3 regions of the Streptomyces sp. PsTaAH-124 genome follow, and region 3 is predicted to be linked to each of the others. Evidence: riboswitches for the same ligand, from Rfam matches in the RefSeq annotation. Region 3 holds a riboswitch; each other region holds the start of a gene.

Region 1 (7,510 bases), on a different contig from region 3:
GGCAGGAGCAGCGCTACTCCTACCAGGAGGGGCCCGGGGACGGCCCCGGGCTGTGAGGCTCCGGCTCAGCCGTCCCTGAGCCGCTTCAGCCGGGCCACGTCCGCCGCGTGCCCCTCCTTGCCGCCGGGCGTCTCGATCACCAGCGGCACACCCGCGGTGGCGGGATGCGCCATCAGGGCCCGGAACGGGTCCTCGCCGATATGGCCGGAGCCGATGTTCTCGTGCCGGTCCTTGTGGGCGCCCACCACGTCCTTGGAGTCATTGGCGTGGATCAGTTTCAGCCGGCCCTCGCCGACCGTCTCCACCAGCAGGTCCAGGGTCTGGCGCATGCCGTCCGGGCCGGTCAGGTCGTGGCCCGCGGCGAAGATGTGGCAGGTGTCCAGGCACACGCCCAGCATCGGATGGGCGTCCAGCGCCTCGAAGTACGGCCCGAAGTCCCAGGTGCGCGAGCACAGCGACGCGCCCTGCCCGGCGGTCGACTCCAGGAGCAGACACGGGTCGTCGTCGTGGGTCAGCTCGTCCAGCAGCGGCAGCATGTGCTCCCGTACCTGCTTCAGCGCCACCGCCCGGTCCCGGCCGCCGGTCGCGCTGCCGGTGTGCACGACGACGCCGAGCGCGCCGATCCGCCGGGCGCGCCGCAGCGAGTGCCGCAGCGAGGTGACGGAGCGCTCCACGGTCGCCTCGGTGTGCGAGCCGAAGTTGATCAGATACGGGGCGTGCACATAGGCCGGGACGGACTGCTCGGCGCAGGCCGCGCGGAACGCCTCGTCCTGGCGCGGGTCGCCGGTGGGCGTGGCCCAGCCGCGCGGATTGGCGACGAAGACCTGCACGGTCTCGGCCTCCAGCTCACGGGCGTAGGACAGGCCCACGGAGTGGAGCCCGCCGGCCACGGGGACATGGCCGCCGACCGGATTGCGCACGGCGCCGGACAGGCCCGGGACCGGGGCCGCGGCGGACGGGGAGGGGGCGGGGGACTGCTGACTGCTCACCTGTTCAGGGTGTCATGCGGGCCGGGGCCACCGGCCGTCGGCCGTGGTGATCCCCGTCTCCTCCGCCCGCTCCTGCCGTGCCCTGCGGGCACCCCGGCGGGATCACCTGATGGTGATCTTTATCGTCGAGCCCTTCGGCGCCTGCTCGCCGCCCGCCACCGACTGCTTCTTGACGGTGTCGCCGAACAGGCCGAGCAGCCCGCGGTCCTCGGAGACCTTGAAACCGGCGTCCTCCAGCGCCTTGTGCGCGTCGTCGACGCTGTCGCCCGTCACATCCGGGACCGTGATCATCTCCGGGCCCTTGGACAGGGTCAGCGTGACCGTGTCGCCCTCGGCCGCCTGGCCGTCGGCCGCCGGGCTCTGCCGGGCGACCTGCCCCTTGTCGTACTCGGAGTTGACCTGCTCGGAGGCGATCGTCACCTTCAGACCCGCCTCCTCCAGCTCGGACTGCGCCTGGTCCAGGTCGTCGCCCGTGACGTCCGGCACGTCCACCGGGCTGCCCTTGCTGACGGTGAGCGCGATCGCCGAGCCCGCGTGCCGCTCGGTGCCCGAGGCGGGGTCCGTGCCGATCACCGAGCCCTTGGCGACGTCCTCGCTGAACGCGCGGCGCACCATGCCCGGCTCCAGACCGGCCTTCTTCAGCAGGCGCTGGGCCGCGTCCAGCGGGCGGCCCTTCAGATCCGGCACCTTCACGGTCTCCGGGCCGTCGGAGACGGTGAGCGTCACCGAGTCGTTGCTGCGGATCCGGGCGCCCGCCGCCGGGTCGGTGCTGATGACGGTGCCGCGCTTCACGGTGTCGCTGTAGGCGTGCCTGACGTCCTTGACGTCCAGACCGGCCGCGTCGAGCCGCTTCCTGGCCTGTGCCTCGGTCTTCGCCAGCAGCGGCGGCACCTTCGTGAACTGGCCGGAGTTGATGTACCAGACGCCGCCGCCGACACCGAGGACCAGCAGGACGGCGACGACCACGGTCAGCACCATCCGCTTCGGCCGCCGGGCGGACCGCCGGGGTGCCAGGGCCGCGGACGCCTCGAAGCGGCTGGTGCGGTGCAGCGGGTCCCCGCCGCCCGCACCGGCCGGGTCCGGCGTGTCCTCGTTCACCGGCAGCGGCCGCGGCACCGTCAGCGCGCGCGGGATCACGCTCGTACGGTCCTCGCCGTTGTCGTGCTCCGCGGTGCGGGCCCGCGGCGGCAGGGCGTCGAGCTGCTGCGCGGAGAGCGCGGCACGGGCCTCGCGGACCCGCGCCAGCAGCGCCACCGCGTCGTGCGGCCGGACGTCGGCGGTGCGCGCGGTGGCCGCCGCGACCAGCTCGTCCAGCGTGTGCGGCAGGCCGGGCACCGCGGCGGACGGGGCCGGCACGTCCTCGTGCAGATGCTGGTACAGCACCTGGGCCGGGCTGTCGCCCTGGTGGGGCTTGCCGCCGGTCAGCATCTCGTAGAGCACCACACCGCACGCGTACACGTCGACCCGGGTGTCGGCGGTGCCCTGCTCTATCTGCTCGGGGGCCAGGTAGGAGACGGTGCCGAGGACGGCGCCGGTGGTGCTGGTGACCGAGTCCACCGCGCGGACCAGCCCGAAGTCGGCGACCTTGACCCGGCCGTCGTCCCCTATCAGCACGTTCTCCGGCTTCATGTCGCGGTGCACGAACCCGGCGCGGTGCGCCGCGCCGAGCGCCGCGAGCACCGGCTCCAGGATGTCCAGCGCGGCCCGCGGCTGGAGCGCCCCACGCTCGCGCAGCACGTCGCGCAGCGTGCACCCGGCGACGTACTCCATGGCCAGGTAGACGTACGACCCGTCGGTGCCCTGGTCGAAGACCTGCACCACGTTCGGGTGGTCCAGGCGGGCCACCGACTTGGCCTCCCGGATGAACCGCTCCACGAAGGAACCGTCGACCGCGAGCGCCGGGTGCATCACCTTGAGCGCGAGGACGCGGTCCAGGCGGGTGTCCAGGGCCCGGTAGACCGTGGCCATCCCGCCGACGGCGATCCGCGCGTCGACGCGATAGCGGCCGTCGAGCACCTGCCCGACGAGAGGGTCCTGAAGGGTCGTATCCACGCACGTGAGTCTACGAGCCGCCACCGACACGCTCACCGCCCCGCGGGCCCCGGCGGCGGGACTGCGACCGAGCTGTGACGCTTCCCACGCGCGCGGGGCCTGTGACGGGCCTAGAACGCGGGCCGTTCCGGGTCCAGGTCGGCCAGGCCCTGCTCCGGGGACGACGCCCGCGCGAAGTGGCGCTTGGGGATGCGGCCCGCCAGCCGGGCCAGCCGCCCGGCCGTCACCGCGTGCCGCATCGCCTCCGCCATCACCGCGGGCTCCTGCGCCCGCGTCACCGCCGAGGCGAGCATCACGGCGTCGCACCCCAGCTCCATGGCCAGCGCCACGTCGGAGGCCGTACCGGCGCCCGCGTCCAGGATCACCGGCACGCGCGCGTGCTCCACGATCAGCTCGAAGTTGTGCGGATTGCGGATGCCGAGGCCGGAGCCGATCGGCGAGCCCAGCGGCATGACCGCGGCACAGCCCACGTCCTGGAGCCTGCGGGCGAGCACCGGGTCGTCGTTGGTGTACGGCAGCACCGTGAAGCCGTCGTCGACCAGCGTCTCCGCCGCGTCCAGCAGCTCGATCGGGTCCGGCAGCAGGGTGCGCTCGTCGGCGATGACCTCCAGCTTGACCAGGTCGGTGCCGAGCGCCTCGCGGGCCAGCCGGGCGGTCAGCACCGCCTCGCCCGCCGTGAAGCAGCCCGCCGTGTTGGGCAGCACCCGGATGCCGAGCCGGTCCAGCACGGACAGCACGGAACCGTGCGAGGAGGGGTCCACCCGGCGCATCGCGACCGTGGTCAGCTCGGTGCCGGAGGCCACCAGGGACCGTTCCAGCACGTCCAGGCTGGGCGCACCGCCGGTGCCCATGATCAGCCGGGAGGTGTAGGACGTGCCTCCCAGGAGGAAGGGGTCGTCGGCCATGGGTCAGCCTCCTTGGACAGCGGTGAGGATCTCGACGCGGTCGCCCTCGGACAGCGCGGTGGCGGGCCACTGCGCGCGCGGGACGACGGTCTCGTTGACGGCGGCGGCCACCCCGGAGGGCGCTGCGGTCACGGCGCGCACGACTGCGTCCAGGGCCGTGCCGGGCGCGATCTCGCGCGGCTCGCCGTTGACGGAGACGGACAGGAGCGGGGACGGGGGCAGGGGTGCGGAGGTGTTCATACGGGCTGCTCCGTGCGGGAGGCGGCGAACCGCCGCGGGGTGAAGGGACGGGCCTCGTCCGGCAGCGCGCCGGTGGTCAGGACGTGCGCCATGACGTCGCCGGTGACCGGGGTGAGCAGCACACCGTTGCGATGGTGCCCGGTGGCCAGCAGCAGCCCGTCCAGACCGGTCGGGCCGAGCAGCGGGGCGTTGTCCGGGGAACCGGGACGCAGCCCGGCGCGGGTCTCGGTCAGCGGCAGCTCGGTGATCCCGGGCACCAGCTCGTGCGCGTCGCGCAGCAGCTCGTAGACGCCGCCCGCGGTCACCGTCGTGTCCCAGCCCAGCTCCTCGCTGGTGGCACCGACGACCAGCTCGCCGTTCAGACGCGGCACCAGGTAGACGTGGCCGCCGCGCACCACGGCGCGCACGGTACGGCTCAGGAACGGCGCGTACCGCTTCGGCACGGTCAGCCGCAGCACCTGCCCCTTGACCGGGCGCACCGGCGGCAGCACCTCGTCCGGGACCCCCGCCAGGCGTCCGCTGAGGCTGCCGGCGGCCAGCACCACCTGCTCGGCGGCGAGCGCCGTGCCGTCGCGCAGGACGCAGCCCGCGGCCCGGTCCCGGGCGAGGGTGAGCCGCTCGGCCCGGTCGCGGTGGAAGACCACCCCGGCGTGCTCGCAGGCGGCCACCAGGGCGGCGGACAGGCGGCGCGGATCGATCTGGTGGTCGCCGTCCACCCGCAGGCCGCCGCGCACACCCGGTGCGAGCATCGGCTCCAGCCGGCGGCAGTCCCGCCCGGACAGCCACTCCGCCTCCAGCCCGCAGCGCAGTTGCAGGGCGTGCAGGTCCCGCAGGTGGGCGCGGTCGTCGGCGTCCAGCGCGACGGCCAGCGTGCCGCAGCGGCGGTAGCCGAGGTCGTGCCCGGTGGCCTCGGTCAGCTCGGCCGCGAAGTCCGGATAGCGGCGGGCCGAGGCCAGGTTCAGGCCGAGCAGCGTCTCCTCGCCGTAGTGCAGCTCCGTGACGGCGGCCAGCATCCCGGCCGCCACCTGCGCGGCCCCGCCGCCCGGCTCGGGGTCCACCACGGCCGTGGACAGCCCGCGCAGGGCCGCCCGCCAGGCGGTCACGAGCCCGATGATTCCGCCCCCGACGACGAGGACGTCTGACGTACGTGGCGACGACATGGGCGTCCAGCCCCTCCCTTCGCCGGCATGACCCGGATCAGGTTCGTACGGTCGGAGGCCGCCAGCCTCCCTCTCAGCCCGGTGCGTCCGGGCTCCCGCGAGTGCTTGTACGGTCGCCAGCCTAGCCCCACGAGCAGCGCCCCTGTAAGGGAGCCTCCGGTGCGCCGCCTCCCCGCGGACCGGGGCCCGGACCGGACCGGCACCCGCGCCCGGACCGGCCCCCTGCCTGACGCCTTGTCAGGTGACTATGGTGATCGGGTGAGCGAGCAGACACCGGAACCGGGACAGGCGCAGGAGCAGGAGCACGGGCGGACCCGGCAGGGCGCGCCGCAGCCGCGGCGCGTGGTCGTCGTCGGCGCGGGCATGGCCGGCGTGCAGACCGCGGTCGCCCTGCGCGAACAGGGCTTCACCGGCACGGTCACCCTGATCGGCGCCGAACCCCACCAGCCCTACGACCGGCCGCCGCTGTCCAAGGCCGTCCTGCTCGGCAAGGCCGAGGGCTCCGCCTTCGACGTCGACTTCGAGGCCCTCGGCGTCGAGCTGCGCCTGGGCTGCGCGGCCCTGGCCGTACGCACCGACGCCCATGTGCTCGACACCTCCGAGGGGCCCGTCCCGTACGACGTGCTCGTCCTGGCCACCGGCGCCGAACCGGTGCGGCTGCCCGGCACCGAGGACGTCCCCGGTGTGCACCTGCTGCGCACCCTGGACGACGCCGAACGGCTGCGCCCGGTCCTCGCCGGGCAGCGGGACGTCGTGGTGGTCGGCGCCGGCTGGATCGGCGCCGAGTTCGCCACCGCCGCGCGCGAGGCGGGCTGCGCCGTGACGGTCGTGGAGGCCGCGGGCCGGCCGCTGGCGGGCGTCCTGCCCGCCGAGGTGGCCGCGCCGATGACCGCCTGGTACGCCGACAGCGGCGCCGTACTGCGCACCCACGCGCGCGTGGCGGCCGTCGAGCCCGGCGCGGTCGTCCTCGACGACGGCGAGCGGCTGCCCGCGGGCGCCGTGGTCGTCGGTATCGGCGCCCGCCCCGCCACCGGCTGGCTGGCCGGTTCCGGCATCGCCCTGGGCGAGTGGGGCGAAGTGCTCGCCGACGACCGTCTGCGCACCGGCGCGCCGGACGTGTACGCGGTCGGCGACTGCGCCTCCTTCCCCTCGCGCCGCTACGGCGAACGCCTGCTGGTCCACCACTGGGACAACGCGCTCCAGGGGCCGCGCACCGTCGCCGCCGACGTGATCGGCCTGACCCCCGCGGCCTACGACCCGGTGCCGTACTTCTGGTCCGAGCAGTTCGGCCGGTTCGTGCAGTACGCCGGGCACCACACGGCGGCCGACGCCATGGTCTGGCGCGGCGAGCCGTCCGGCCCGGCGTGGACGGTCTGCTGGCTGCGCCAGGGGCGGCTGGTCGCCCTGTTGGCGGTCGGCCGGCCGCGGGATCTCGCCCAGGGCAGACGGCTGATCGAGGGGGGCGCGCCGATGGACCCCGAGCTGCTGGCGGACCCGGCGCGGCCGCTGAAGACGGCCGTCGCCTAGGGCCTGTCGTCAAATTCCCGTCGTCCGCCCGGAGGGCGGGCTTCGCGGCGTCAGGTGCGTGCTCTCGGCGTGCCGGGTCCTGGCCTGCGTACTGGACGTACTCGGGTCGGGTCCCGGTGCGGCGAGAGTGCGTGCATGGCGTCGCGGGGCAGGCGGGAATTTGACGACAGGCCCTAGGAGAGGTCCCGGGGCGCGGCGCCGCCGCGCCGCCCGGGTGGACGGGGTCGGCTTCCGCGTGTCAGTGGCAGATGGCACGCTTGGTTCCGTGACCGAGATTGACGCGAAGACCGATGGGCTCGTCCCCGCCTGGCTCACCCTCCCCGATATCGCCGAGATGCTCGGCGTCGAGGTGACGCGTGTGCGGCAGCTGGTGAAGGAGGGCCAGCTCATCGCCGTACGCCGGGGTGAGAACCGCGCGCTGCACGTCCCCGCCGCCTTCATCGACGGGGACAAGGTCGTCAAGGGCCTGACCGGGACCCTGACCCTGCTGCGGGACGACGGCTTCACGGCCGAAGAGATGATCGAGTGGCTCTTCACTCCCGACCCCAGCCTGCCCGGCACCCCCGCGCAGGCCCTCAGCGAGAACCGTGGCACGGAGGTGAAGCGCCGCGCCCAGGCGCTGGCCGTCTGAGTCCGC
Region 2 (7,510 bases), on a different contig from region 3:
CGCCGCCGTGGAGGCCCGGCAGTCCCGGGCCGCCACCATCGCGGCCCTGCGCAGGCTCGGCGCCCCCGGCGCCACGCTCCGCTCCGCCGCCGCGCTGCGCGCCGGGGCGCTGCTGGCCCTGTTCGTGCCCCTGACCCTGCTGATCGCCGTGCTCGCCGCCCTGCCGCTGACCCGCTGACCGGCGGGCGGCAGCGGGCGGGCGGCGGGTCCGGACGGTTCCACCGATGAGTTCTGCGGCGCGCCCCGGTCCACCCTTCCGAACGGCTCACGCACAGCGCACACACCCGAGCGGGGAGAGACCCACCATGTCGCACGCCTACCAGCAGATGATCTTCGTGAACCTGGCGACCGAGGACGTGGCCGCGTCGCGGACGTTCTTCACCGAGCTGGGCTACACCATCAACCCGCAGTTCTCCGGCGACGACTGCGCCTGCGTCGTCATCAGCGACACCATCATCGCCATGCTGCTCGGCAAGAAGCGGTACGCGGACTTCACCGGGAAGGAGATCGCGGACTCCACCCGGACCAGCGAGGTGCTGCTCTGTCTGAGCGCCGAGAGCCGCGAGAAGGTCGACGAGATGATCGACAGGGCGGTCGCCGCCGGCGGCACGGTGAGCGGCGAGACGCAGGACCACGGGTACATGTACGGCCGTTCCTTCGACGACCTCGACGGCCACTCCTGGGAGATCGTGTGGATGGACCCGGCGGCGGTGGAGAGCTGAACCCGCCCGAGGGACAACGGAGTTAAGGAACAAGCAAAGTAAACATCCTTCCTCCGCTTATCCGTTGACACCCCCAGCGGGGCACTTGTAGACCTGTGCCCCCTGGGGGTGCCGGGGCGCTCCTCGCCTCTCTCGGCCGCCCCAACCCCCCTTCCGCTTCCCGCACTTGTGCAACCGTGAAGGGCACCGTGGCTATTTTGTCCCCCTCTTCTCCCTCGTTCCCCTCTTCTCCCTCCCGTCCCCGCCGTACCGCGCGTTCCGTGCGCTCCGGGCGTGCCCTCGGGGTCGCCGCCGCGTCCGCCGCGCTCGCTCTCGGCGCCGCCGGGCACGCGTTCGCCTGCGACATCAGCGAGTTCTCCGCCGAGGCCCGCTGCACCGGCGGCCAGGGCGTCATCGTCGTCACCGACAAGGACCGGTCCGGCACCCCCGCCGTCGTCACCGTGTACCGGCAGGACAGCGGCGCCGGTGCGCAGAAGATCGGCGAGCAGTCGGTCAAGGGCTCGGCGCGGGGCACCGAGATCACGTTCACCGAGGACTGGCGGCCCGGCGCCGTCTACCGCGTCCACGTCAAGGCCGGCGGCACCCTGGTCGACCAGGACATCCGGCCGGACCTGACCGCGCCCTCCACCGCCTGCTCCCCGGCCTCCCCGAGCGCCACGGCGTCCCCGAGCACCCCCGCCACTCCGTCGCAGCCGGGCACCACCGCCCCGGCGCCCACGCCGAGCGCGACGACGACGGCGCCGACGCCCCCGCAGACGCAGTCCACCGCACCGGCCCCGGCACCGACCGCCTCGCTGAGCGCCGCCGCTCCCGCGGGCGCCGGGAGCAGTGCCCCCTCGCCCGCGGCCGGGGACTCCGACCTCGCCGAGACCGGGGCGAACTCGAACACCGGCCTGATCGTCGGCATCGCGGCCGCCCTGGTCGCCGTCGGTGGCGGCGCGGTGTTCTACGGGCTGCGCCGACGGGGCGCGCACAGCGAGCGCTGAGCGCCGCACGCTCCCGTACGCCGACGCACCGGAGGGGGAAGGCGTCGGCGTACGGTCGTCAGCCCAGCACCACCACGTCGTCCGGGTCGAACGCCACGCCCGTCTCCTCCCCGGTCCCGGGGGCCGCGCGCAGCGGGCAGGCGGCTTCCAGCGGCGGCGCGTCGCGCGGCTGGAGGCGCAGGGCGACATGGGTGCCCTTGAAGGTGCGGGCGGCCACCGTGCAGCGCAGGCCCTCCTCCGCCGGGACGAGGCGGACACCGGCGGGGCGTACGAGGAGGGTCCGGGTGCCCTGGGGCGCGTCCTCGGGGACCGGGACCTTGCCCCAGGGGGTGAGGGCAGCCGTGCCGTCGACCTTCGCCTCGATCACGTTCTCGAAGCCGAGGAAGCGGGCGACGAAGGCGTCCGCGGGACGCTGCCACACCTCGAGCGGCGTACCGGACTGGGCGATCCGGCCGTCCCGCATCACCACCACCCGGTCGGCGAGCGCGAACGCCTCGCCCTGGTCATGGGTGACGGCGAGCACGGTGGTGCCCAACCGCCCGAACAGTTCCCGCAGTTCGACGACGAGCCGTTCGCGCAGCGAGCGGTCGAGCTGGCCGAGGGGTTCGTCGAGCATGAGCAGCCGGGGCCGGGGCGCAAGGGCGCGGGCGAGGGCCACGCGCTGCTGCTCGCCGCCGGACAGGGCGGCCACCGGACGCGCGCCCGCGCCCGGCAGGCCGACGAGTTCGAGGAGTTCGGCCACCCGCGCGGCCTGCTCCGGCCGGGTCGCGCCGTGCATCCGCGGCCCGAAGGCGACGTTCTGGGCCACGTCCCGCTGCGGGAAGAGCTGGTGGTCCTGGAACATCAGGCCGACCTCGCGCCGGTGCACCGGCACCCGCGCCTGGTCGCGGCCGTCGAGCAGCACCTGCCCCGAGTCCAGCGCCTGGAGTCCGGCCACCGCCCGCAGCAGTGTCGACTTGCCGCTGCCGCTGGGGCCGAGCACGCACACGGTCTCGTGCTCGGCGACCGCCAGGTCGACGGCGTCCAGGGCGGCCCGGCCGCCGAAGCGCACGGTGGCACCGCGCAGGTCGAGCAGCATCAGAACTCCCCCGTCCGCTCGCCGCCGCGCAGTCTCTCCAGTACCAGCAACGCCACCGCGCACACCACCATGAGGATCGTCGACAGGGCCATGGCCTGGCCGTAGTTGAGGTCGCCGGGCCGGGAGAGCAGCCGGGCCACGGCCACCGGCAGGGTCGGGTTGTCGGGACGGGCGATGAACACGGTCGCCCCGAACTCCCCGAGGGAGACCGCGAAGGCGAACCCGGCGGCGATCAGCAGTGCCCGCCGCACCAGCGGGAGGTCCACCTCGCGCCACACCCGCCACGGCGACGCCCCGAGCACGGCCGCCGCCTCACGCAGCCGTACGTCGACCGCGCGCAGCACCGGCAGCATGGTCCGTACGACGAAGGGCACGCCGACCAGGGCCTGTGCGAGCGGGACCAGGATCCAGGACTGCCTGAGGTCCAGCGGGGGCTTGTCCAGGGCGATCAGGAAACCGAAGCCCACGGTCACCGCCGACACGCCGAGCGGCACCATCAGCAGTGCGTCGAAGCCGCGGACGAGGCGTCCGGCGTCCCGCCGGGTGAGCGCGGCGGCGGCGAGGGAGCCGACGGCGACGGCGATGGCGGTCGCGGCGGCGGCGTAGGACAGGGAGGCGCCGACCGCGTGGAGCGGCGCGACCAGGAAGGTGCCGCCGTCCGGGTCGGTCAGCGCGCGGTAGTAGCCGAAGCCGGGTGCGGTGAGCGAGCGCTGCACCAGCACGGCGAGCGGCAGCAGCACGAGCAGCGCGATGCTCGCGAGGACGGCGGCCAGCAGCGTCCACTGTCCGGCGCCGCGCGGGCGGCGGGCGGTGCGGGCGGCGTCCACCAGCCGCAGCGCGCTCTCCCGGCGCCGTACGGTCCAGGCGTGCACGGCGAGGATCGCGCCCACGGCGGCGAACTGCACGAGGGTGAGGACGGCGGCCGTGGACAGGTCGAACATCTGCGAGGTCTGCCGGTAGATCTCCACTTCGAGGGTGGAGAAGCCGGGGCCGCCGAGGATCTGCACCACGCCGAAGGAGGTGAAGGTGAACAGGAAGACCATCAGCGCGGCGGCGGCGACGGCGGGTGCCAGGGCGGGCAGGGTGACCTTGCGCCAGGCCGTCAGCGGCGAGGCGCCGAGCATCCGCGCGGCCTCCTCCTGCCGCGGGTCGAGCTGGGCCCACAGGCCGCCCACGGTCCGTACGACGACGGCGTAGTTGAAGAAGACATGGGCGAGGAGGATCGCCCACACGGTGGTGTCCAGGCGCACCCCCCACAGGTCGTCGAGGAGGCCGCCGCGTCCGACGAGGGCGAGGAAGGCGGTGCCGACGACGACCGTGGGCAGCACGAACGGCACGGTGACCACGGCCCGCAGTACATTCCGTCCCGGGAAGTCGTAGCGGGCGAACACATAGGCGCCGGGCAGGGCGATCAGCAGGGTGAGCGCGGTGGAGGCCAGCGCCTGCCAGGTGGTGAACCACAGCACGTGCCGGATGTCGGCCCGGCCCAGCACCTCGCCGAACGGGCCCCACTGCCAGGCGCCGCCGGAGTACAGGCCGCGCCGGACGATCGCGGCCACCGGGTAGGCGAAGAACAGCGCGAAGAACGCGACGGGCGCGGCCATCAGGCCGAGCCGCGCCGCGTTCGCCCGGCGGCGCCGCGCCCGGTCCCCCGCGGCGGGGCCTGCCGCGGGGGCTACTTCACTACGAGGGAGGACCACGTCTTGACCCACTGGTCGCGGTTGGCGGCGATGCGGTCGGGGGCCATGGTCCGGGGGTCCTTGGCCTGCGGGCCGTACGCCGTGAAGTCGGCGGGCACGGCGGCGCCCGCGCGCACCGGGTAGACGAACATGTTCAGCGGCATGTCCTGCTGGAACTCCTTGCTGAGCAGGAAGTCGAGGAACGCCTTGCCGCCCTTGGTGTTCCCGGCGTTGCTGAGCAGCCCGGCGTACTCGACCTGCCGGAAGCAGGTGGCGTCCACGACGCCGGTCGGCGCGGTCTTCGGCCTGGGGTCGGCATAGATGACCTCGGCGGGCGGCGAGGAGGCGTAGGAGACGGCGAGCGGCCGGTCGCCCTTGGCCTTCCGGCCGCCCGCGGAGCCGGAGAACTCCTGGTTGTACGCCTGCTCCCAGCCGTCGACGACCTTGACGCCGTTGTCCTTCAGCTTCTTCCAGTAGTCCTGCCAGCCCTTCTCGCCGTACTGGGCGGCGGTGCCGAGCAGGAAGCCGAGGCCGGGCGAGGAGGTCGCCGCGTTCTCGGTGACCAGGAGGTTCCTGTACTGCGGCTTCAGGAGGTCGTCGAAGGAGGCGGGCGGGGCCAGCTTGTGGTCGGCGAAGTACTTCTTGTCGTAGTTGACGCAGATGTCGCCGGTGTCGACGGGCGTGACGCGGTGCTTGGCCTGGTCGACGCGGTAGCGCCGGTCGACCGTGCCGGAGTCCTTCGCCTCGTACGGCTGGAAGAGGCCGTTGTCGAGGGCGCGGGAGAGCAGCGTGTTGTCGACGCCGAAGAAGACGTCGCCCTGCGGGTTGTCCTTGGTGAGGATGGCCTTGTTGACGGCCTGTCCGGCGTCGCCGTCCTTGAGGATGCGGACCTTGTATCCGGAGCGCTTCTCGAAGTCCGCGACGACACTCTTGGACGCGGCCCACGAGTCGTGGCTGACCACGGTCACGGTCGTGGAGTTGTCCGCCTCGCCCCCGGAGGACCCGCACGCGGAGAGGGCGACGAGGCCGAGGCCGGCCGCCGCGGCGGCGAACGTCTTGTGGTGCACTGGATTTTCCTCCTGGATGGTGGCCAGGAAGAGACGCGGCCCTGCCCGGTGACCGCGCGGGACGCGGGACGCCGGGCAGGGCGCAACAGCTCGAGTGATGACCGAACTTCCTACCCAGAATGACCTGGGCGAGGTTCAGAGGGTCTGCGGCCGGTGCCGCACTCTCAGCGCTGTGGCGCTCCCCTGTCGGAATATGAAGATGTGTTGTACGGCCCTCAGACTACCGCCCGGCTGTCGCTGGGCCACCGCTCGGCTACCGCTCCGTGGCGGCCAGCTGTCCGCACGCCCCGTCGATCTCCTGGCCGCGGGTGTCCCGGACCGTCACCGGCACTCCGTGCGCGGCGATCGCCTCGACGAACGCCTTCTCGTCCTCGGGCCGCGAGGCGGTCCACTGGGAGCCCGGCGTCGGGTTGAGCGGGATGAGGTTGACGTGCACCGGCTTGCCCCGGAGGAGGCGGCCGAGCCGGTCGCCGCGCCACGCCTGGTCGTTGATGTCCCGGATCAGCGCGTACTCGATGGACAACCGCCGCCCGGACCGGGCGGTGTACTCGAACCCGGCGTCCAGCACCTCCCGCACCTTCCACCGCGTGTTGACCGGCACGAGGGTGTCGCGCAGCTCGTCGTCGGGGGCGTGCAGGGAGATCGCGAGCCGGCACTTGAGGCCCTCGTCGGTGAACCGGTTGATCGCCGGGACCAGGCCGACCGTGGACACGGTGATGCCGCGCTGCGACAGCCCGACCCCGTCCGGCTCCGGGTCGGTCAGGGCACGGATGGCGCCGATCACCCGCTTGTAGTTGGCCAGCGGCTCGCCCATGCCCATGAACACGATGTTGGACAGCCGCGCCGGTCCGCCCGGCACCTCGCCGTCGCGCAGCGCGCGCATGCCGTCCACGATCTGGTGCACGATCTCGGCGGTCGACAGATTGCGGTCGAGTCCGGCCTGCCCGGTCGCGCAGAACGGGCAGTTCATCCCGCACCCGGCCTGCGAGCTGATGCACATGGTCACCCGGTCCGGGTAGCGCATCAGCACCGACTCGACGAGCGTCCCGTCGAACATCCGCCACAGCGTCTTGCGCGTCGTCCCCTCGTCGGTCGACAGATGCCGTACGACCGTCATCAGCTCCGGCAGCAGCGCCTCGCGCAGCTTCTCCCGCGAGCCGGCCGGGATGTCCGTCCACTGCTCGGGGTCGTGCGCGTACCGCGCGAAGTAGTGCTGCGAGAGCTGCTTGGCACGGAACGGCTTCTCACCGATCGCGGCCACAGCCTCCTTGCGCTCGGCGGGCGAGAGATCGGCAAGATGCCGCGGCGGCTTCTGGGCTCCGCGCGGCGCGACGAAAGTGAGTTCTCCGGGCTTGGGCATGGTGGTACCAGTGTCGCAGATCGACTTGGGTGACCTGCGGGTCACGGCCTGGACGCCTGTCACTGGCGGTCGCCATCTGTCGTCGCCGATCCACCTCGGACGGCCCACAGACGGCCCCGGCGATCGTCCGTCCCTCGTGCGCGGCTCGCACAGTACGGCGTCACACCAAGCAACCGTCTTACACCAATGATCAACAGCAATTCGAACGCTTAGCTACAGCTTTCAACGAACTTCGAGCTTCACGTTGACTCATGGGGCGTTTGTTCGATGCGGCTAGTCCAAAAGATTTGCCCGGATTGCTACGCTATGCGGCTTTGATTGGCTACATTCCAAGGTCAAGAGGTGCCCAAGTTAGGCAATCCTTGGCTGAGCCCCACGTTGCGCGTTCAGAAATTGCCACGCGTTCGTCGCGTTCAGATGTGCTAACCTTCGGGATCATGGCAGAGGACCAAGCACTTCGGGACGCATTGGGGGTGGCGCAGCGGCAACTCCTGGAGGCGGAGGCTGAACTCCGTGAGGTACAGGAGCGCGTGCGCAACCTGCGGTCCGTCGTGTACGGACTCAAGCAGATCTTTGAGCCAGGAGACGCGGGACGTGTAATCGACTCCGTCGGCGCCG
Region 3 (7,510 bases):
TGGTAGGCGATCTCGGCCGCGAGTTCGTCGCCGGGCACGTCCATGGCGCGCCGGCCGAACCCGGCCAGGTCGCGGTAGGACACCTGGGCGCCGATGCGTACGCCGCGCTCGGCGGCGAGGTCGCAGACGCGGCGCATCACGGCGGGGTCGCCGGCGTGGAATCCGCAGGCGACGTTGGCGCTGGTGACGACGGACAGGAGGGCGTCGTCGTCGGTGAGGGTCCAGCGGCCGAAGCCTTCACCGAGGTCCGCGTTGAGGTCGATCACACCCTGAACGTAGACGATTGTTGAACGATCCGACAAGGGGGTGGCGGACGATCCGGCGAAGGGGGAACATGTCGGCCCGATGGCAGCAGTGTGAATTCACCCCTTGTTCGATCGTTCAACGATCGCCTAAGGTCCGTGCATCTTCCCCATGGATCCGGTCCCGGATCCGCGTCCCCCGCGGGGCGCCCCCGTCCCCAACGCCCGAAGAAGGCCGCGCATGATCGTTCTCCTCGGTGTGGTCGTGGTGATCCTCGGATTCGTCACCCGCCGCAACCCCGTCCTGGTCGTGGGCGTCGCCGGGATCGTCACCGGCCTGCTCGGCAAGATGAACCCGCAGGAGGTCCTCGCGGCCTTCGGCCGGTCCTTCGCCGACAGCCGCTCGGTCACCGTCTTCGCCATCGTGCTCCCGGTGATCGGCCTCCTGGAGCGCTACGGCCTGCGCGAACAGGCCCGCAATCTCATCGGCCGCCTCGGCAGCCTCAGCGCCGGCCGGTTCCTCACCGTCTATCTGCTGGTACGCCAGGTCACCGCGGCCTTCGGCCTCAACAGCATCGGCGGCCCCGCGCAGACCGTACGGCCGCTCGTCGCCCCCATGGCCGAGGCCGCGGCCGAGCGCACCACGGGCGCGGCGCTGCCCGAGCGGATGCGCGAGAAGGTCCGCTCCTACGCCGCCTCGGCCGACACCGTGGGTGTCTTCTTCGGCGAGGACTGCTTCATCGCGATCGGCTCGATCCTCCTGATCACCGGATTCGTGAACTCGACGTACCACCAGGAACTGGAACCGACCCAGCTGGCCCTGTGGGCGATCCCGCTCGCCGTGTGCGCCTTCCTCATCCACGGAGCCCGGCTGCTGCTCCTGGACCGGCAACTGGAACGCGACATGGCGCTGGCCGCCGCCGAGCACGAGCTGCCGCTCCCGAAGGGAACCGCCAAGTGATCAAGGTCGAATGGCTCTACTGGCTGGTGGGGCTCGTCTTCGTCGTGATGGCCGTGCAGATGGCGGCCGACCGCAGCAACCCGAAGCGGTGGACCTCCGCCGCGTTCTGGGGCCTGCTCGGGCTCACCTTCCCCTACGGCACCGGCGTCGCCAACGGCGAGGCGCACAACGGCGGCTGGACGCTGCCCGCCGAACCGCTCGGCGTGGCGGTCCTCGTGCTGATCGTGCTCGCCGGATTCAACTTCCTCGGCAAGGGCGTCCCGGTCACCACCACCGCCGAGCAGCGCGAGACCTCGGCCGCCCGGCTGGGCAGCAAGATCTTCGTTCCGGCCCTCACGATCCCGGTCGTCGCGATCATCTGCGCCTCGGTGCTCGACGACTCCGGCCTGTTCGAGACGGGCAAGGCCACCCTGATCGGCCTGGGGGTCGGCTGCGTGGTCGCCCTCGTCGTCGGCATGCTGGTCACCGGCGAGCGGAAGATCTCCGTCCCGCTGCACTCCGGGCGTTCGATGCTGGAGGCGATGGGCTCCGCGCTGCTGCTGCCGCAGCTGCTCGCCGTGCTCGGGTCGATCTTCGCGCTGGCCGGGGTCGGCACCCAGGTCGGCAAGATCGTGGACGATGTGCTGCCGGACAACTCGAAGTACCTCGCCGTGCTGGCGTACTGCCTGGGCATGTTCCTGTTCACCGTGATCATGGGCAACGCGTTCGCCGCGTTCCCGGTGATGACCGCGGCGATCGGCTGGCCCGTCCTCATCCAGCAGATGCACGGCAACGAGGCCGCCGTCCTCGCGATCGGCATGCTGGCGGGCTTCGCCGGAACGCTGTGCACCCCGATGGCCGCCAACTTCAACATCGTCCCGGCCACCCTGCTCGAACTGAAGGACCAGTACGGGCCGATCAAGGCGCAGATACCCACGGCGATCCCGCTGCTGGGCTGCTGCATCGTGATCATGGCGGTCTTCGCCTTCTGAGCCCGCGGGCCGCCGCGCCCGCCGTCCCGCCCCCTGGCCCTCGTACCTCCTCAAGGAAGCCCCATGACCCGTGTGCTCGTCACCGGCTTCGCCCCGTTCGGCGGCGAACAGGTGAACCCGTCCTGGCAGGCGGCCTCGCTGCTGGCCGCCGAACCGCCCACCGGCCTCGGCGTCACCGCCGCCGAGCTGCCCTGCGTCTTCGGTGCCGCCCTCGACGCGCTGCGGGACGCCGTCCGGGCGAGCGCCCCCGACCTCGTCGTGTGCCTGGGCCAGGCGGGCGGCCGGCCCGCCGTCACCGTCGAACGCGTCGCCGTCAACATCGACGACGCCCGCATCCCCGACAACGCCGGCGCCCAGCCCGTCGACGAGCCCGTGATCCCCGGCGGCCCCGCCGCCTACTTCTCCACACTCCCGGTGAAGGCGTGCGTGGCCGCCCTGCGCGCCGCCGGTGTCCCGGCCGCCGTCTCGAACACCGCGGGCACCTTCGTCTGCAACCACGTCGCCTACGGCCTCGGCCATCTGCTCGCCACCGAGTTCCCCGGGGTGCGCGGCGGCTTCGTGCACGTGCCCTGGGCGCCGGAGCAGGTCACCGACGGCTCCGCGCCCGCCCTGGAGCCCGCCACCGTGGCCCGCGGGCTGCGCGCCCTGCTGGCCGCCGCCGCGAGCACACCCGCCGGACAGGACCTGCGCGTCACCGAGGGGGCCACCCACTGATGCCCCTCGCCTCCCACGCGGCGCCCTTCGCCCGGCTCGCCCTGGCCAACATCACCCGCGAGTACCCCAACTTCCCCGCCCACCTGGTGGCCGCCCCGGACGAGGACACCCGGCCCAGCACCCTCCATCCGGCCTTCTACGGCGCCTACGACTGGCACTCCAGCGTCCACATGCACTGGCTGCTGGTACGGCTGCTGCGCCGCTACGGCGGCACCCCCGCGCTGCCCGGCACCGCGCCGTTCACCGCCGTGCTCGACCGGCACCTCAGCACCGGGCACATCGCCGCCGAGGCCGCCTACCTGCTCGACCGGCCCTCCTTCGAGCGGCCCTACGGCTGGGCCTGGCTCCTCGCGCTCGCCGCCGAGTGCCGCGCCCACGGCGGCGAGCCGGGCGCCCGCTGGGCCGCGGCGCTGGCACCGGGCGTCGCCGCCGTCGACCGGCTGCTGGCCGACTGGCTGCCCAAGGCCACCTATCCCGTACGCCACGGCAACCACCCCAACAGCGCCTTCGCGCTCGGCCTCGCCCTCGACTCGGGCGAGCTGTCCCCCGCGACCGACCGTGCCGTGCGGGACCGGCTGCTGGCCTGGTTCGCCGACGACCACGACGCGCCCGCGCACTGGGAGCCCTCCGGCCAGGACTTCCTGTCTCCCGCCCTGACCGAGGCCGACGCCGTGCGCCGGGTGCTGGAGCCGGAGCGGTTCGCGTCCTGGCTCGACCGGTTCCTGCCCGCCCTGGGCACCGGGGCGCCCTGCCCGCCGCTGGACGTGCCCGTGGTCTCCGACCACACCGATCCGCAGATCGGCCATCTGCTCGGCCTCGCCCTCAGCCGGGCCGCCGCGCTGCGCTCCCTGGCGGCGGCGCTGCCGGACGGACCGGTCCGCGCCCGGCTCGCCGGGGCCGCCGACGCCCATCTCGCGGCGGGCCTGCCCGCCGTGGAGCGCGGCGACTTCACCACCGACCACTGGCTGGCCACCTTCGCCGTCCTCGCCCTGGACCCGGAGCCCGGCACCGGCCGCTGACCCGCCCCTCCCCTCCCCCGCCCTGCCCCGCCCTCCCCGACGCCGCCGGGGAGGGCGGGGCTATCCTGACCGGCGTACCTGGACACGGGGTGCCCCCGCACGGGGGCTGAGATCACACCCGTCGAACCTGAACCAGTTAGGACTGGCGGAGGGATGTCACATGTCAGTGCCGTATGCCCGCGGTGAAGCGGCCCCCGGAGATCCCCGGCACGTCTTCGACGGGCGGATGCCGACGGCCCCGGGCGATCTGCGCATGGAGGCGCGGGGCATCGCCCCGGTCCCCGAGGACGCCCGCTACGGCAGCCCCGCGCGGCTGTTCACCGTCTGGTTCGCCCCCAATCTGACCATGACCGGCGTGTTCACCGGCACGGTCGGCATCACGCTCGGCCTGGACTTCCCGACCGCGCTGGCCGCCGTCGTCCTCGGCACCCTGCTGGGCGCGGTGCCGACCGCCTACCTGGGCACCTGGGGCAGCCGGACCGGTGCGGCGCAGCTGCCGCTGGCCCGCCTCGCCTTCGGCCGGGCCGTCACGGTGCCGGGCGCGCTGCAATGGCTGTCCTCCATCGCCTGGGACGCCCTGATCGGCCTGTTCGGCGGGGACGCGCTGGCCCAGCTCTGCGGCTGGCCGTTCTGGGCCGGGGTGCTGGTGATGATGGCGGGACAGGGCGCGCTGGGCGTGCTCGGCTACGAGGCGATCCACCGCCTCCAGACGGTCATGACGTTCGGGCTCGCCGCGGCCTTCACCGTCGTCGCCGTCAAGCTCGCCGACGGCGGCCACACCGGCGCGAGCGCCACCGCGCACGGCGCCGACCGGGCCGGGGCGTTCGTCCTGACCTGCACCGTCGCGCTGAGCCTCGCCCTGTCCTGGGCCCCCTACGCCAGCGACTTCAGCCGCTATCTGCCCCGGACGGCCTCCCGTCCGCGCATGTTCTGGTGCACCCTGCTCGGCATCGGCCTGTCGTTCGTCGCGGTGCAGGCGCTCGGCCTGTGGGGTGCCGCCCAGTTCACCGACCAGACCGCCCGGGGCGTCGACCGGCTCCTCGGCGGCGGCGCCCTCGGCGCGTTCGGGCTGCTCGCGGTCGCCCTGGCGGCCCTGTGCAGCAACGCCATGAACGACTACAGCGGCTCGCTGGCCCTCCAGACGATGGGGGTGCGCCTGCCACGCCCGGTGGCCGCCGCGTTCGCCGCGGTCCTCGGCTTCCCGCTGGTGCTCTGGATGCACGCCGCCGACACCACCGCCCGCTTCCAGAACGTCCTGCTCTTCGTCGGGTACTGGATCCCCGGGTTCTGCGCCGTCGTCATCGTCGACTGGGCCGCCCGCGCACGGGCCCGCGGCGGCCGCCCGGTCGACCTGGCCGAGGAGACGGCCCGCCCGCAGCCGTGGTGGCCCGCGCTGACGGCGTTCGCCGTCGCCTTCGCCGCCGCGGTGCCCTTCATGAACACCGGCCTCTACCTGGGTCCGGCCGCCGAGGCGCTGCACGGCGCCGACCTCGCCTATCCGGTGGCGTTCGTGGCCGCGCTGCTCGTCTACGCGCCGCTGCGGGGGCTGCGGCTGCGGCGCTGACGGCACCGGCCGCCGAGAGCACCGATCTCGCCGAAACCGTGCGCGCCAACCCGTAGTTGGGCATGCTCACCGCAGCGAGGTGTCCCGCGGACGGGCCGGGCGGGGCCGCAGGGGAAGGCGGTGGGCCGGGTGGCGCACGAGAAGGCGGGGAACGCCACGGGGGCGCGGGCCGCGCGGTCCGGGGCGGTTGCCGCGACCGAGCATGCGGCCCGGGTCGCGGAGCGGCACGGGTTCGGCGCGCACCGCGCCACCCGTGCGCTCGGCGGCGGGGACGTCGGCTGCGCGGGCTTCGGGGCGGGAGTCGTCCTGCTGGCGCCGGGGATCGGCCTGACCGCCGGTTCCCACGGCACGGCGGTCACCGCGCTCGGCGCCGCCTTCCTGGCCCTCGCCGTCGCGCTGCCCCTCGCGGCCCTGCGCCACGAGAGGCACCGCGACGGCCGCCTGCCCCGCATGCATGCCTTCGACGGCGGCCTCGTCCTCACCGGCAGGGACGAGGCCGTCGCGCACCCCTGGCGGGACATCCGCGTGGTGGAGCGCGCCGAGACCACGACGGTCGGCCAGGGCGGCAACCGCATGACCGTCCAGCGCATACGGTTCCAGCACGTCGGCGGGCAGGTGCTGTGCTCCATGGCGTCGGACGCCACCGCCGTCGAGATCGCCAGGGTCGCGCTCGCGGGCGGCGCACACACCTGACGGCCGCTCAGGTCGCCTGTGTCTCACGCCCGTTCACCCGCCTGCGCCAGCACCCGGGAACCCTGCCCGGCCGCGTCGGCGGCGGCCGTGGCCGCGCGTTCGGCGTCGCGCCTGGCGACCTCCTCGCGGACGAGCGGGATCACGTACCGGCCGAAGTCGATCGCGTCGTCCAGCAGGTCGTACCCCCGGGCGGAGAGGATGTCGACGCCGAGGTCGTAGTAGTCCAGCAGCGCGCGGGCGACCGTCTCCGGGGTGCCGACCAGGGCGTTGGAGTTGCCCGCACCGCCGGTCGCGGCGGCGGTGGGGGTCCACAGCGCGCGATCGTAGCGCTCGCCCTGCGCGGCGATGTCGAGCAGCCGCTGGGAGCCGGTGTTCTGCGGCGCGTCGCCCCGGTGGTGCCGTACCGCACCGGCGGCCCGCCGCTCCCGGATGGCGCCGACCGTGCGGTGGGCCTTCTCCCACGCCAGTTCCTCGGTCGGGGCGATGATCGGGCGGAAGGCGGCCTGGATGCGCGGGAGGTCGGTGCGGCCCGCCGCCCGCGCGGCGGCGCGCACGGACTCGATCTGCTCGGCGGTCCGGGCCAGCGGCTCGCCCCACAGGCAGTAGATGTCGGCCTCGGCGCCGCCCGCGGCGTACGCGGCGGGCGACGAGCCCCCGAACGAGACGCCGGGACGCGGCTGCTGGACGGGGAAGACATCGCTGACGAAGTCGTGGAAGCGGTAGTGCTCGCCCTCGTGGTCGAAGGGTTCGCGGGTGGTCCAGATCTTCTTGACGACGCCGATGTACTCGCGGGTGCGGGCGTAGCGCTCGTCCTTGGTCAGGGTGTCGCCCTCGCGGCGCTGCTCGTGGTCGCTGCCGCCGGTGATGAAGTGGACGGTCAGCCGGCCGTCGCTGATCTGGTCCAGGGTGGCGAAGGTCTTCGCGGCGAAGGTGGGATAGGAGACGTTGGGCCGGTGGGCGAGCAGGATCCCCAGCCGCTCGGTCCGGCTCGCCACGTACGCGGCGGCCGGCGCGGGGTCCGGGGATCCGGAGCCGTAGGCGAACAGCACCCGGTCCCAGCCGTACTCCTCGTGCGCTCGGGCGAGGCGGAGCGTGTGGTCCTTGTCGAAGGCGGCGCCGGAGCGCGGGGTGGTCTCGGAGCCGTCGTTGGTGGCGGCGATGCCGAGGAATTCCACGGGCATGCGAGGGGCCTTTCGTCTGCTGGGCCGGGGAGAAGCCGGGGTGGCGGTGGGCGCGCGGGCGTGGCGGCGTCGGCTCGCCGCGCCGCCGGTTCAGCGCGGCGGGGAAGCGGAGCGGGACGATGCGACGGCTTCGGGCGCCGGGTGCGGATCCGGGCGTCGGGTACG

Evidence for each region. A riboswitch is a leader RNA that binds a small molecule or an ion and turns the genes downstream of it on or off. The one in region 3 is predicted to bind thiamine pyrophosphate.
Region 1: another riboswitch for thiamine pyrophosphate. It lies ahead of thiO (glycine oxidase ThiO); the one in region 3 lies ahead of B086_RS0111745 (purine-cytosine permease family protein).
Region 2: another riboswitch for thiamine pyrophosphate. It lies ahead of B086_RS0118840 (thiamine ABC transporter substrate-binding protein); the one in region 3 lies ahead of B086_RS0111745 (purine-cytosine permease family protein).

The regions. Positions count from the first base shown of each region.
Region 1 covers NZ_KB892169.1:139,279-146,788, forward strand. Annotated here, with positions in the region: gene B086_RS0116090 (sulfite oxidase-like oxidoreductase) at 1-56, shown strand, start outside; gene B086_RS0116095 (deoxyribonuclease IV) at 66-989, opposite strand; gene pknB (Stk1 family PASTA domain-containing Ser/Thr kinase) at 1,092-3,041, opposite strand; gene B086_RS0116105 (thiazole synthase) at 3,152-3,946, opposite strand; gene thiS (sulfur carrier protein ThiS) at 3,950-4,150, opposite strand; gene thiO (glycine oxidase ThiO) at 4,183-5,346, opposite strand; TPP riboswitch at 5,344-5,455, opposite strand; gene B086_RS0116120 (FAD-dependent oxidoreductase) at 5,605-6,873, shown strand; gene B086_RS0116125 (Rv2175c family DNA-binding protein) at 7,139-7,504, shown strand.
Region 2 covers NZ_KB892171.1:100,341-107,850, reverse strand. Annotated here, with positions in the region: gene B086_RS0118865 (hypothetical protein) at 1-178, shown strand, start outside; gene B086_RS0118860 (VOC family protein) at 306-722, shown strand; gene B086_RS0118855 (LAETG motif-containing sortase-dependent surface protein) at 983-1,708, shown strand; gene B086_RS0118850 (ABC transporter ATP-binding protein) at 1,767-2,786, opposite strand; gene B086_RS0118845 (ABC transporter permease) at 2,786-4,390, opposite strand; gene B086_RS0118840 (thiamine ABC transporter substrate-binding protein) at 4,462-5,532, opposite strand; TPP riboswitch at 5,622-5,727, opposite strand; gene rlmN (23S rRNA (adenine(2503)-C(2))-methyltransferase RlmN) at 5,786-6,892, opposite strand.
Region 3 covers NZ_KB892164.1:211,680-219,189, reverse strand. Annotated here, with positions in the region: gene B086_RS0111770 (LamB/YcsF family protein) at 1-266, opposite strand, end outside; gene B086_RS0111765 (DUF969 domain-containing protein) at 484-1,203, shown strand; gene B086_RS0111760 (DUF979 domain-containing protein) at 1,200-2,174, shown strand; gene pcp (pyroglutamyl-peptidase I) at 2,238-2,888, shown strand; gene B086_RS0111750 (DUF2891 domain-containing protein) at 2,888-3,907, shown strand; TPP riboswitch at 3,983-4,078, shown strand; gene B086_RS0111745 (purine-cytosine permease family protein) at 4,068-5,471, shown strand; gene B086_RS0111740 (hypothetical protein) at 5,601-6,164, shown strand; gene B086_RS0111735 (LLM class flavin-dependent oxidoreductase) at 6,188-7,345, opposite strand.